DNA from 2 places in the Pseudomonas fortuita genome. Region 1 is predicted to be linked to the other one. Evidence: predicted binding sites of a transcription regulator. Region 1 holds the regulator's gene; the other holds the start of a gene.
The links. Region 1 encodes FliA, which starts transcription of late flagellar genes. Its sites were predicted from a motif close to CTAAAGTTTNNNNNNNNNNNGCCGNTAA; they were not measured.
Positions count from the first base shown of each region.

Region 2: the regulator FliA is predicted to act here: its motif matches at 3,830-3,857, upstream of OZ911_RS22725 (flagellar protein MotY).

Region 1 covers NZ_CP114035.2:4,531,319-4,537,204, forward strand. The annotation lists gene OZ911_RS20700 (chemotaxis protein CheA) at 1-1,408, opposite strand, end outside; gene OZ911_RS20705 (protein phosphatase CheZ) at 1,421-2,209, opposite strand; gene OZ911_RS20710 (chemotaxis response regulator CheY) at 2,230-2,604, opposite strand; gene fliA (RNA polymerase sigma factor FliA) at 2,725-3,465, opposite strand; gene fleN (flagellar synthesis regulator FleN) at 3,462-4,295, opposite strand; gene flhF (flagellar biosynthesis GTPase FlhF) at 4,389-5,696, opposite strand; gene flhA (flagellar biosynthesis protein FlhA) at 5,708-5,886, opposite strand, start outside.
Region 2 covers NZ_CP114035.2:4,952,263-4,958,148, forward strand. The annotation lists gene OZ911_RS22710 (response regulator transcription factor) at 1-514, opposite strand, end outside; gene OZ911_RS22715 (hypothetical protein) at 884-1,366, shown strand; gene OZ911_RS22720 (argininosuccinate synthase) at 1,437-2,654, opposite strand; gene OZ911_RS22725 (flagellar protein MotY) at 2,840-3,793, opposite strand; gene pyrC (dihydroorotase) at 3,924-4,970, shown strand; gene rnt (ribonuclease T) at 4,994-5,641, shown strand; gene OZ911_RS22740 (peroxiredoxin) at 5,801-5,886, opposite strand, start outside.

The DNA.
Region 1 (5,886 bases):
ACGGGTCGGCCAGGGCCTCGACCAGGTTCTTGTCCAGGTCAGTCTCTTCGCCGACCAGCTCCAGGTTGATCTCTTTCTTCAACTGGCGGGCAAGGTCGCGCACCAGGCGCGGGAAGCGGCCGAACACTTTCTTGATCGGCTGCATGCGGGTTTTCATCACCGCCGTCTGCAGGTCGGCAGTGACCACGTCGAGGTTGGACACGGCCTTGGACATGGCCTCGTCGCCGCTGTTCAGGCCCAGGCGTACCAGGCGGTTACGCACCAGCACCAGTTCGCCGACCATGTTCATGATTTCGTCCAGGCGCGCGGTGTCAACGCGGACCGTGGTTTCCGCTTCGCTGACGGCATGCTTCTCTGCTGCCGGCGCCGGTGCACGAGGGGCCGGCGCAGGCTTGCTGGTGGCCGCGGGTGCGGGGGCAGCAGGGGCTGGCTTGGCGACCGGCTGGCTGTCGGCCTTGGCTTGAGCAGGCGCTTGCACCTTGGCAACAGCCGGGGCCTCGACCGCAGCAACGTCACCACCAAACTTGCCCTTACCGTGCAACTGGTCCAGCAGGGCCTCGAACTCGTGCTCGCTGATTTCGTCGCCGGCGGCGCTGTTGTCAACCGCGACCGGCGCCGGCGCGCTGGCGGCAGGCAAGGCATCGGCCTGGAATGTGCCCTTGCCATGCAACTGGTCGAGTAACGATTCGAATTCTTCGTCGGTAATTTCGTCGCTTGCCGCGTCTGCAGGCACGGCGACCGGCTGTACCGCGACTTCGACACTGAACTGGCCTTTGCCGTGCAACTGGTCGAGCAGCGACTCGAATTCGGCGTCAGTGATTTCGTCACCTTCGCCACTGCCAGCCTCGCCCTGCATCTGCTCGTCGACCGCGGCTTGCGCCTTGACCGCATCGAGCGAGTCGAGCAACTGCTCAAACTCGCTGTCGGTGATGTCCTGTTCATCGGCAGGGGCCGTGGCCGCAACCGGCGCCTCGGCTGACGGTGCCGCTGCAACAGGCGCTTGGGCAACCTCGGCGCCACCGGGTTCGGCCAGCCGCGACAGGGCCGCCAGCAGCTCGGGCGTGGCCGGGGTAACCTCGGCACGCTCGCGCACCTGCCCGAACATGCTGTTGACCGTGTCGAGTGCCTCAAGCACCACATCCATCAGTTCCGCATCGACCCGGCGCTCACCTTTGCGCAGGATGTCGAACACGTTCTCGGCGATATGGCAGCACTCCACCAGCTCGTTCAGCTGAAGGAAGCCGGCGCCCCCTTTTACAGTGTGGAAACCGCGAAAGATCGCATTGAGCAAGTCGGCATCGTCGGGTCGGCTTTCCAGCTCGACCAGTTGCTCGGACAGTTGCTCAAGAATTTCGCCGGCTTCTACCAGGAAATCCTGGAGGATTTCTTCATCGGCGCCGAAGCTCATCAAACGTGCTCCTTAAAAACCCAGGCTGGACAGCAAATCATCGACATCGTCCTGACCGGACACAACGTCTTCACGCTTATCGGCATGAATCTGCGGACCTTCACCCCGAGTCGGATGTTTTTCTAGATCTTTTTCTGCGCGCAGTTGATCGTGGTCATGCTGGATACCGGCAAAGCGGTCGACCTGGCTGGCCATCAGCACCAGTTTGAGCAGGTTGCTTTCCACCTCGGTCACCAGCGTGGTGACGCGTTTGATCACCTGCCCGGTCAGGTCCTGATAGTCCTGAGCCAGCAGAATGTCGTTGAGGTGGCCGGCAACCTTGCGGTTACCTTCAGCGCTGTGCGTGAGGAAACTGTCGACGCGTTTGACCAGGTCACGGAACTCCGGCGCTGCCACTTCGCGGCGCATGAAGCGCTGCCAGTCGGTACTCAGGGCCTTCGCTTCGCTGGCCAGGTCGTTGAGCACCGGGGTGCTTTCCTCGACCAGGTCCATGGTGCGGTTGGCCGCACCCTCGGTCAGCTTGACCACGTACGACAGGCGCTCGGTAGCGTCGGTTATCTGCGACACCTCCTCGGCCTGTGGCATGGTCGGGTCGATCTGGAAGCTGACGATAGCGCTGTGCAACTCGCGGGTCAGCTTGCCGACCTCCTGGTACAGGCCACGGTCGCGAGTCTGGTTCAGCTCATGAATCAGCTGTACCGCCTCGCCGAAACGGCCCCGCTCCAGGCTTTCGACCAACTCCTGGGCATGTTTCTTCAGGGTCGATTCGAACTCCCCCAAAGACGTTTGTGATGAATCCATGGCGCGCCCCCTGACGTGACTCAGCCGTTGACGCGTTCGAAGATCTTCTCGATCTTTTCTTTGAGCACCTGGGCGGTGAACGGCTTGACCACATAGCCATTGACGCCGGCCTGGGCCGCTTCGATGATCTGGTCGCGCTTGGCCTCGGCAGTCACCATCAGTACCGGCATGGTTTTCAGCTTTTCACTGGCACGCACTTTACGCAGCAGGTCGATACCGGACATGCCGGGCATGTTCCAGTCGGTCACCAGGAAGTCGTAGTGGCCGTTTTCCAGCATCGGCAGCGCCGTGGTGCCATCGTCGGCTTCTTCGGTGTTGGTGAAGCCCAAGTCACGCAACAGGTTCTTGATGATCCGCCGCATCGTCGAAAAGTCGTCAACGATGAGGATTTTCATGTTCTTGTCCAATTAGACCTCCAAGCAGTCTCAAACGCGCCCGGCCGACCGGGCACGCACTCATTCAATTCGGTACAACGTGGAAAACGCACGTGGAAAACGACTGCAACGACCCCGGGCTCAACGTGCCCGCCATTCCCCCAGGCGGCTACGCAGGCGCGCGGCACATTGGCTGTGCAACTGGCTGACCCGTGATTCGCTGACCCCAAGCACCTCGCCGATTTCCTTGAGGTTCAGCTCTTCGTCGTAGTACAGCGCCAATACCAGGCGCTCACGCTCCGGCAGGTTGGCAATGGCCTCGGTCAGGGCAGCCTGGAAGCGTTCGTCCTCAAGGCCACGTGCAGGTTCGACGTGGCCACTGGCGCCATCCTCATGCAGCCCTTCGTGTTCGCCGTCCTGCAACAGGTCGTCAAAGCTGAACAGGCGGCTGCCCAAGGTATCGTTCAAGATCCCGTAGTAATCATCGAGACTCAACTGGAGTTCGGCAGCAACTTCATGATCTTTAGCGTCTCGACCGGTTCTGGCTTCAACGGCACGCATCGCGTCACTGACCATGCGGGTGTTGCGGTGCACCGAACGCGGTGCCCAGTCGCCCTTGCGCACCTCGTCCAGCATGGCCCCGCGGATGCGGATGCCGGCATAGGTTTCAAAGCTGGCGCCTTTGCTGGCGTCATACTTGTTGGCCACTTCAAGCAGGCCGATCATGCCGGCCTGGATCAGGTCCTCGACCTGCACGTTGGCCGGCAACCGCGCCAACAGGTGGTAGGCAATGCGCTTCACCAGCGGGGCGTAGCGTTCGATCAGCTCGTACTGGCCGTCTTTCGCTGCCCGGCTGTACATCTTGAAGCCGCTGGCATTCATAGCACGGGTCCCGCGCTGGTGGGCTGCACCAGACGCTCGACAAAGAACTCCAGGTGACCGCGCGGATTGGCCGGCAGCGGCCAACTGTCAACCTTCTGGGCAATCGCCTTGAAGGCCAGCGCGCACTTGGAGCGTGGGAACGCTTCGTAGACGGCGCGCTGCTTCTGCACCGCCTTGCGCACGCACTCGTCGTACGGCACGGCACCCACGTACTGCAGGGCCACATCGAGGAAGCGGTCGGTGACCTTGGTCAGCTTGGCGAACAGGTTGCGCCCTTCCTGCGGGCTCTGCGCCATGTTGGCCAGCACACGGAAACGATTCATCCCGTAGTCGCGGTTGAGCAGTTTGATCAGGGCGTAGGCATCGGTGATCGAGGTGGGCTCGTCACACACTACCAGCAGCACTTCCTGGGCGGCGCGAACGAAGCTGACCACCGACTCACCAATCCCCGCTGCAGTGTCGATCACCAGCACGTCGAGGTTGTCGCCGACTTCACTGAACGCCTGGATAAGACCGGCATGCTGGGCCGGGGCCAGGTGCACCATGCTCTGGGTGCCCGAGGCTGCGGGGACGATGCGCACGCCGCCAGGGCCCTGCAACATCACGTCACGCAGCTCACAGCGCCCTTCGATGACATCGGCCAGGGTACGTTTGGGGGTAAGGCCCAGCAACACGTCGACGTTGGCCAGGCCCAGGTCGGCGTCCAGCAGCATGACCCTGCGGCCAAGCTCGGCCAGCGCCAGGGACAAGTTCACTGAAACGTTAGTCTTGCCGACGCCACCTTTGCCACCGGTCACGGCGATCACCTGTACGGGATGCATGCTACCCATGTCTGTTCTTTACCTTGTCTCGCTGGGACTCAGGCCACACGTGGGGCAATTCTGCGTACCCCTTGGCATAGCTACTTTGCACACGCTTCATGGTCAACCCGCTCGCCGGGGGTTGTGATAGAGATCAGCGAACATGTCGGCCATGGCCTCTTCGCTGGGCTCGTCCTGCTGCTGCACATTGACCGCACGGGAGACCAGCTGGTGGCCGCGCGGCAGGTGCAGGTCGTCAGGAATGCGCGGGCCATCGGTCAGGTAGGCCACGGGCAGTTCATGACTGATGGCAAGGCTCAGCACATCGCCAAGGCTTGCCGTTTCATCCAGCTTGGTCAGGATGCAACCGGCCAGACCACAACGTTTGTAGCTGTGGTAGGCGGCGGTCAGCACCTGTTTCTGGCTGGTGGTGGCCAGCACCAGGTAATTCTTCGCGGCAATGCCACGCCCGGCCAAGGTTTCCAGCTGCATGCGCAGTGCCGGGTCGCTGGCCTGCAGGCCGGCGGTATCAATCAGCACAACGCGCTTGCGCAACAGCGGTTCCAGCGCCGCGGCCAGGGACTGGCCCGGGTCGACGTAGGTCACTGGCACGTTGAGGATGCGGCCCAGGGTCTTGAGCTGCTCCTGCGCGCCGATACGAAAGCTGTCCATGCTCACCAGCGCCAGGTTCTGCGCGCCGTACTTGAGCACGTAGCGGGCAGCCAGCTTGGCCAGGGTAGTGGTCTTGCCCATGCCGGCAGGGCCGACCATGGCAATCACCCCGCCCTCTTCGATCGGCTCGATTTCCGGCATTTCGATCATCCGCGCCAGGTGCGCCAGCAGCATGCGCCAAGCCTGGCGAGGCTCTTCGATCTCGGTGGTGAGGTCCAGCAGCTCACGGGCGATCGGCCCGGACAGGCCGATACGCTGCAGACGGCGCCAGAGATTGGCCTGCTGTGGCTTGCTGCCTTGCAGCTGGTTCCAGGCCAGCGAACCGAGCTGCACTTCCAGCAACTCGCGCAGGCCCGACAGCTCGGAGCGCATCGCATCGAACAGGCGCGGGTCGACCGGCGCGGCAGCCGGGGCAGCGGCGGGCTCAGGGGCATCGACGTGCGGCTCGATCAACGGCTCGGCGGCCGTCAGCGACTGCCCGGCAAACAATTGGCGGTTGTTGTCGCTGCTGTCCTGGCGGTGGTCCAGCTCGGCCTGGGCGGTAGCGATGCGCGTGTGGGTCTTGCGCAGCTCTTGTTCCAGCTCGGCGTTAGGCACGCGCGGGGCCAGGGCGGACAGCTTGTAGTCCAGCGCGGCCGTCAGTTCGACACCACCGGCAATGCGGCGATTGCCAATGATCGCGGCATCGGCGCCCAGCTCGTCACGGACCAGTTTCATGGCCTGACGCATATCGGCGGCGAAAAATCGCTTAACTTGCATTATCCACTACCTCAGCCGTTAGGGCCCACGGTGGCAACGATGGTGACTTGCTTGTTGTCCGGTATTTCCTGATACGCCAGCACATGCAAATTCGGTACAGCCAGGCGACCGAAACGCGACAGCATGGCGCGGATCGGGCCGGCGACCAGCAGGATGGCCGGCTGGCCCTGCATCTCCTGACGCTGGGCCG
Region 2 (5,886 bases), 420 kb from region 1:
ACATGCTGTCGGCAATTTCCTTGTTCGAGCGCCCCCGCGCCAGCTGTTGCAACACCGTCATCTCGCGCGCCGAGAGACGGTTTACCATATCCGTCTCGCTCCCCCCTCCCCTGCCACGCGACGCATGGAGGGCCTGATTGGGGAAGTAGCTGTAACCCGACAACACGGCCTTGATGGCGCTCAGGAGCTCGGTGAGTTCCTGCTGCTTGCAGACGTAACCCGATGCCCCCGCCTGCATGCAGCGCATCGAGAAGTTGCCGGGAGCCTGCGACGTCAGCACCAGCACCTTGCTGCCTGGGCTGAAAGTGGCCATGCGCGCAATAACCTCCAGGCCATCCAGCCTGGGGATTCCAATGTCGAGCACCACGATATCCGGCAAGTGTTGCCGAGTGAGTTGCAGTGCAGCCACCCCATTGTCGGTCTCCGCCACGACGTCGTACCCATGCCGCTCCATCAGCATGCGCACGGCCAGGCGTATGACCGGATGATCATCCACGATAAGCACTTTATTCATGCGATATCCATTGATTCATTATTTTTGCTTTGGCACGCCACGATAACCGACAGGGCGCCCGATGGCGCGGCGAATTCTCGGCGAAACTCATGAGCAGATGAAACCTACATAAGTTAGAGAAATTTCCTACAAATAACGGCGATAGTTGTAACAACTAAAATCTTTATTCCCAAACTGACGGTAGCATTGGGCTGCAGGTGCGCACCAGTTGAAAACTGACGCTCACTTGAAGAAAGAGCCAATTCGAAAAAGGTGAAAAGTCCGAGCTATCGGGCTATTTGGCGATTATTCCTCGCCCGGAAATCAATCCGGTATTTAGTTGAGCGCAACGGTAGGTAAAGATGGCTAAAACTGCTGGAGACGGCCCAAATGACCCAAGCACAACCTGTCGCCCCGCTGACGATCATTGCCATCTTCGCGGGGATAATCGAAGCCTCTGCCCTTGCCACACTTCCGTTTCTTAGCGAGTCTAGCCAGAAGCTCTACACCTGGTTTCTGGTGGGTTTCCCATTCTTTCTGACTGCGCTGTTCTTCCTGACGCTCAATTTCAACTACAAGTCGTTCTACAGTCCATCATCCGACAGGGCGGCGAACGGCACCACGCTGGCTGAAAATAGCGTGGCCACGCCTGCAATGGCCGACGGTGCCCGCGAAGCAGTTCAAGGGGAGCCTGTCACATTCATGTTTTCCGGCCCCGACGCCAATCGCATGATGGAGCAGCAACTGCTTTCTGCACTTGCCCAACCTCCCCTACCGGCGCGAACCTGGCGCTTTTGCAACCTGGACAGACGTCAATGTGCGCAGCTGTCCATCAGTGCACTTGATGGCCACGTCGTGAACGACGAGCACTGAATGCCCAAACTTTTCTGAGCACATAAAAAACCCCGGCCTAAGCCGGGGTTTTCAAGACACGCGCCAGCAATCAGAGCAGCGAACGGCCCTTGTTGGCAGCAATGCGCATGCGCAAAGCGTTCAGCTTGATAAAGCCGGCAGCGTCCGCCTGGTTGTACGCGCCGCCATCTTCTTCGAAGGTGGCGATGTTGGCATCGAACAGCGAGTCATCCGACTTGCGGCCGACCACGGTGACGTTGCCCTTGTACAGCTTCAGGCGCACTACGCCATTCACGTTGACCTGGGAGGCGTCGATCATCTGCTGCAGCATCAGACGCTCCGGGCTCCACCAGTAACCGGTGTAGATCAGGCTGGCGTACTTCGGCATCAGCTCATCTTTCAGGTGAGCGACTTCGCGGTCCAGGGTGATCGACTCGATGGCACGGTGGGCCTTGAGCATGATGGTACCGCCAGGGGTCTCGTAGCAGCCACGCGACTTCATGCCGACGTAACGGTTCTCGACGATGTCCAGGCGGCCGATGCCGTTGGCACCACCGATACGGTTCAGATCGGCCAGAACGGTGGCTGGGCTCTTGTCGACGCCGTCGATGGCAACGATGTCACCGTTACGGTAGGTCAGCTCGATGTAGGTGGCCTGGTCCGGGGCATTCTCAGGCGAGACGCTCCAGCGCCACATGTCTTCTTCGTGCTCGGTCCAGGTATCTTCCAGGACACCGCCTTCGTAGGAGATGTGCAGCAGGTTGGCGTCCATCGAGTACGGCGACTTCTTCTTGCCGTGGCGCTCGATCGGAATGCCATGCTTTTCGGCGTAGTCCATCAGTTTTTCGCGGGACAGCAGGTCCCACTCACGCCACGGGGCGATAACCTTGACGCCTGGTTTCAGGGCGTATGCACCCAGTTCGAAACGAACCTGGTCGTTGCCTTTGCCAGTAGCGCCATGGGAAATGGCGTCAGCGCCGGTTTCGTTGGCGATTTCGATAAGGCGCTTGGCGATCAGCGGGCGGGCAATGGAAGTACCCAGCAGGTACTCGCCTTCGTAGACGGTGTTGGCGCGGAACATCGGGAACACGAAATCACGCACGAACTCTTCGCGCAGATCGTCGATGTAAATCTCTTTAACACCCATTGCCTGGGCCTTGGCACGGGCCGGCTCGACCTCTTCGCCCTGACCCAGGTCAGCGGTGAAGGTCACCACTTCGCAGTTATAGGTATCCTGCAGCCACTTGAGAATCACCGAAGTATCAAGGCCGCCGGAATACGCCAGTACGACCTTTTTTACGTCCGCCATGCCATCACTCCACGGGGTTGTACGGAAAGGGGTCGATTCTAACGGCCTTGCGGAAAAATTTACAGTGGGGCGACAGCTTCTGACGACAAAGCGACAAGAACTGTCGGAAGGGCGACGGGGGTATGCATGACCATCTCACAGGCGCTGGAAATGTCGTGGCAAACACCTGAAGGCCCCCCCCGATCTCAGGGTGCCTTCGCCCCCGGCGCGGCAGCAGCCGGGTTGGCTGGTGCTGGGGCGGCAGGCGCCGCTGGCTCAGCCGGTTTTTCCACAGGTTTCTCAACCACCGAAACCCGATCCAGCTCGATGTTTACCCGGCGATTGCGTGCCCGGTTGGCCGCACTGTTGTTCTTCACCAACGGGTACTGCTCGCCATGGAAGCGCACCGTGATCTGTTCTTCAGTCAATCCATGGGCCTTGAAGTAATCAGCCACAGCCAGCGCACGACGGCGCGACAGGTCTCGGTTGGTCAGGCGGTTGCCACTGTTGTCGGAGTGGCCGTCGAGCTCGATGTGGTTCACCGTCGGGTCAGCTTTGATGTAATCCAGGATCACATCCAGCCGTGCACGCGCCGACGCGTCCAGCTCGGTGCCGCCCCCGGGGAAACCCACCTGGGTCTGGCGCACCTGATCATAATTCATAGGCAGCAGCTTGCCGGCACAGACCAGATAGTCGCTGTAGGCCTTGGCGAAGCTGACCGGCAGAACGCGTACCTCAATTGGCCTTCCGGCCTCACCGGTGTAGTTGCGCACCACTGTGCTACGCCCGTCGAGCAAGCCGTTGATCAGGCGGCTGGCCTGGCCTTGGGAAGAACTGAACAGCACACCGGTGCGGGCCATCCGCACGTTGCCCAGGTTGATATCACCCCGCCCAGGCTGCCACGGCGCCGCCGCCGCCAGCAGGCTGGCTGTACCTGCACCCAGTACATTGTTGTCCGAACGTAGCTGAAAAACGGGCTGTTCACCTGCCCGACGCACGAACTCACCGCTACCAAAACCTTCTATCGGCTGGATCAGACGGCACTCGAACGGGTCGCCCTCGACCTTCCAGGCAATATTTTCCATGCGCGTCTGAAAAGTCAGTGCACCGGCCGGCAGGCTGGCGAACAGGGTCAACAGGGTGAGGTAACGCTGGCGCACGGGCGGCTCCACAAATTCTGACGGCTTACCTGCAGGCTATCGGACGCTGGCCGGAAAACTTGATAGCCGTGCTCGCCCCAGGCTTTTCCGGTAGCATTGGGGCTTGAGTTCGACCCGCCTGGAATCCCCAATGTCCGATCGCCTGACCCTCCTGCGCCCCGACGACTGGCACATCCATCTGCGCGATGGTGCCGTCCTGCCCCACACCGTTGGCGACGTGGCGCGCACTTTTGCCCGTGCCATCATCATGCCAAACCTGGTTCCTCCGGTGCGTAATGCCGACGAGGCCAGTGCCTACCGTGAGCGCATCCTGGCCGCCCGCCCTGCCGGCAGCCGCTTCGAGCCGCTGATGGTGCTGTACCTCACCGACCGCACCAGCCCCGAGGATGTCCGCGCGGCCAAGGCCAGCGGCATCGTGTACGCCGCCAAACTGTACCCGGCCGGCGCCACTACCAACTCCGACTCGGGCGTGACCAGCATCGACAACATCTTCCCGGCCATCGAGGCGCTGGCGGAAGTCGGCATGCCACTGTTGGTGCATGGCGAAGTAACCCGCAGCGAGATCGACGTGTTCGACCGCGAGAAGCGCTTCATTGACGAGCACATGCGTCGTCTGGTCGAGCGCTTCCCGACGCTGAAAGTGGTGTTCGAACACATCACCACCGGCGATGCCGCTCAGTTCGTCACCGAGGCCCCGGCCAACGTCGGCGCGACCATCACTGCACAGCACCTGCTGTACAACCGCAACCACATGCTGGTTGGCGGCATTCGCCCGCACTTCTACTGCCTGCCGATCCTCAAGCGCAACACCCATCAGGTGGCGCTGCTGGACGCGGCCACCAGCGGCAACCCGAAGTTCTTCCTGGGCACCGACTCGGCACCGCACGCCCGTCACGCCAAGGAAGCCGCCTGCGGGTGCGCCGGTTGCTACACCGCATACGCGGCCATCGAAATGTACGCCGAAGCGTTCGAACAGCGTAACGCGCTGGACAAGCTCGAAGGCTTTGCCAGCTTGCACGGTCCTGCCTTCTACGGCCTGCCAGCGAACACCGACACCATTACCCTGGTGCGTGAAGAATGGACCGCCCCGGACAGCCTGCCGTTTGGCGAGCAGACCGTGATCCCGCTGCGCGCCGGTGAAAAACTACGTTGGCGCCTGCTGGAGGAAAACGCGTGAGCGAAGACCTCTACGAAGACGACATGGACACCCAGGGCAGCAGCGGTTCGCGCCACCCGATGGCCGAGCGCTTCCGCGGCTACCTGCCGGTGGTGGTGGATGTGGAGACTGGTGGTTTCAACAGCGCCACCGATGCGCTGCTGGAAATTGCCGCCGTCACGATCGGCATGGACGAGAAAGGCTTCCTGTTCCCCGAACACACCTACTTCCACCGAGTGGAACCGTTCGAGGGCGCCAATATCGAAGCCGCCGCACTGGAGTTCACCGGCATCAAGCTGGACCACCCGCTGCGCATGGCTGTTAGCGAGGAAAGCGCGCTGACCGATATCTTCCGCGGTGTACGCAAGGCACTCAAGGCCAATGGCTGCAAGCGGGCGATCCTGGTCGGCCACAACAGCAGCTTCGACCTGGGCTTCCTCAATGCGGCGGTGGCGCGCAACGACCTGAAGCGCAATCCGTTCCACCCGTTTTCGAGCTTCGACACCGCTACCCTCGCGGGCTTGGCGTATGGCCAGACCGTGCTGGCGCGTGCCTGCCAGAGCGCGGACATCGACTTCGACGGGCGTGAGGCGCACTCGGCGCGTTATGACACCGAGAAGACGGCCGAGCTGTTCTGCGGCATCGTCAACCGCTGGAAAGAGATGGGCGGCTGGCGCGACTTCAACGATTGAACTGCAAAAGCATTCGCGGGCATGCCCGCTCCCACAGGTTCACCTTTGCCGTCAGGCATGCAGAGAATCGGTGGGAGTGGGCGCGCCCGCGAAGAGGCCGGCACAGAACGGCATAAAAAAACCGGCCAACGAGGGCCGGTTTTTTTATGCGAGCGGCAATTACAGCTTGCCGGCGTTCTCGCTCAGGTAGGCAGCAACGCCTTCTGGCGAAGCGTTCATGCCTTTGTCGCCTTTTTTCCAGTTGG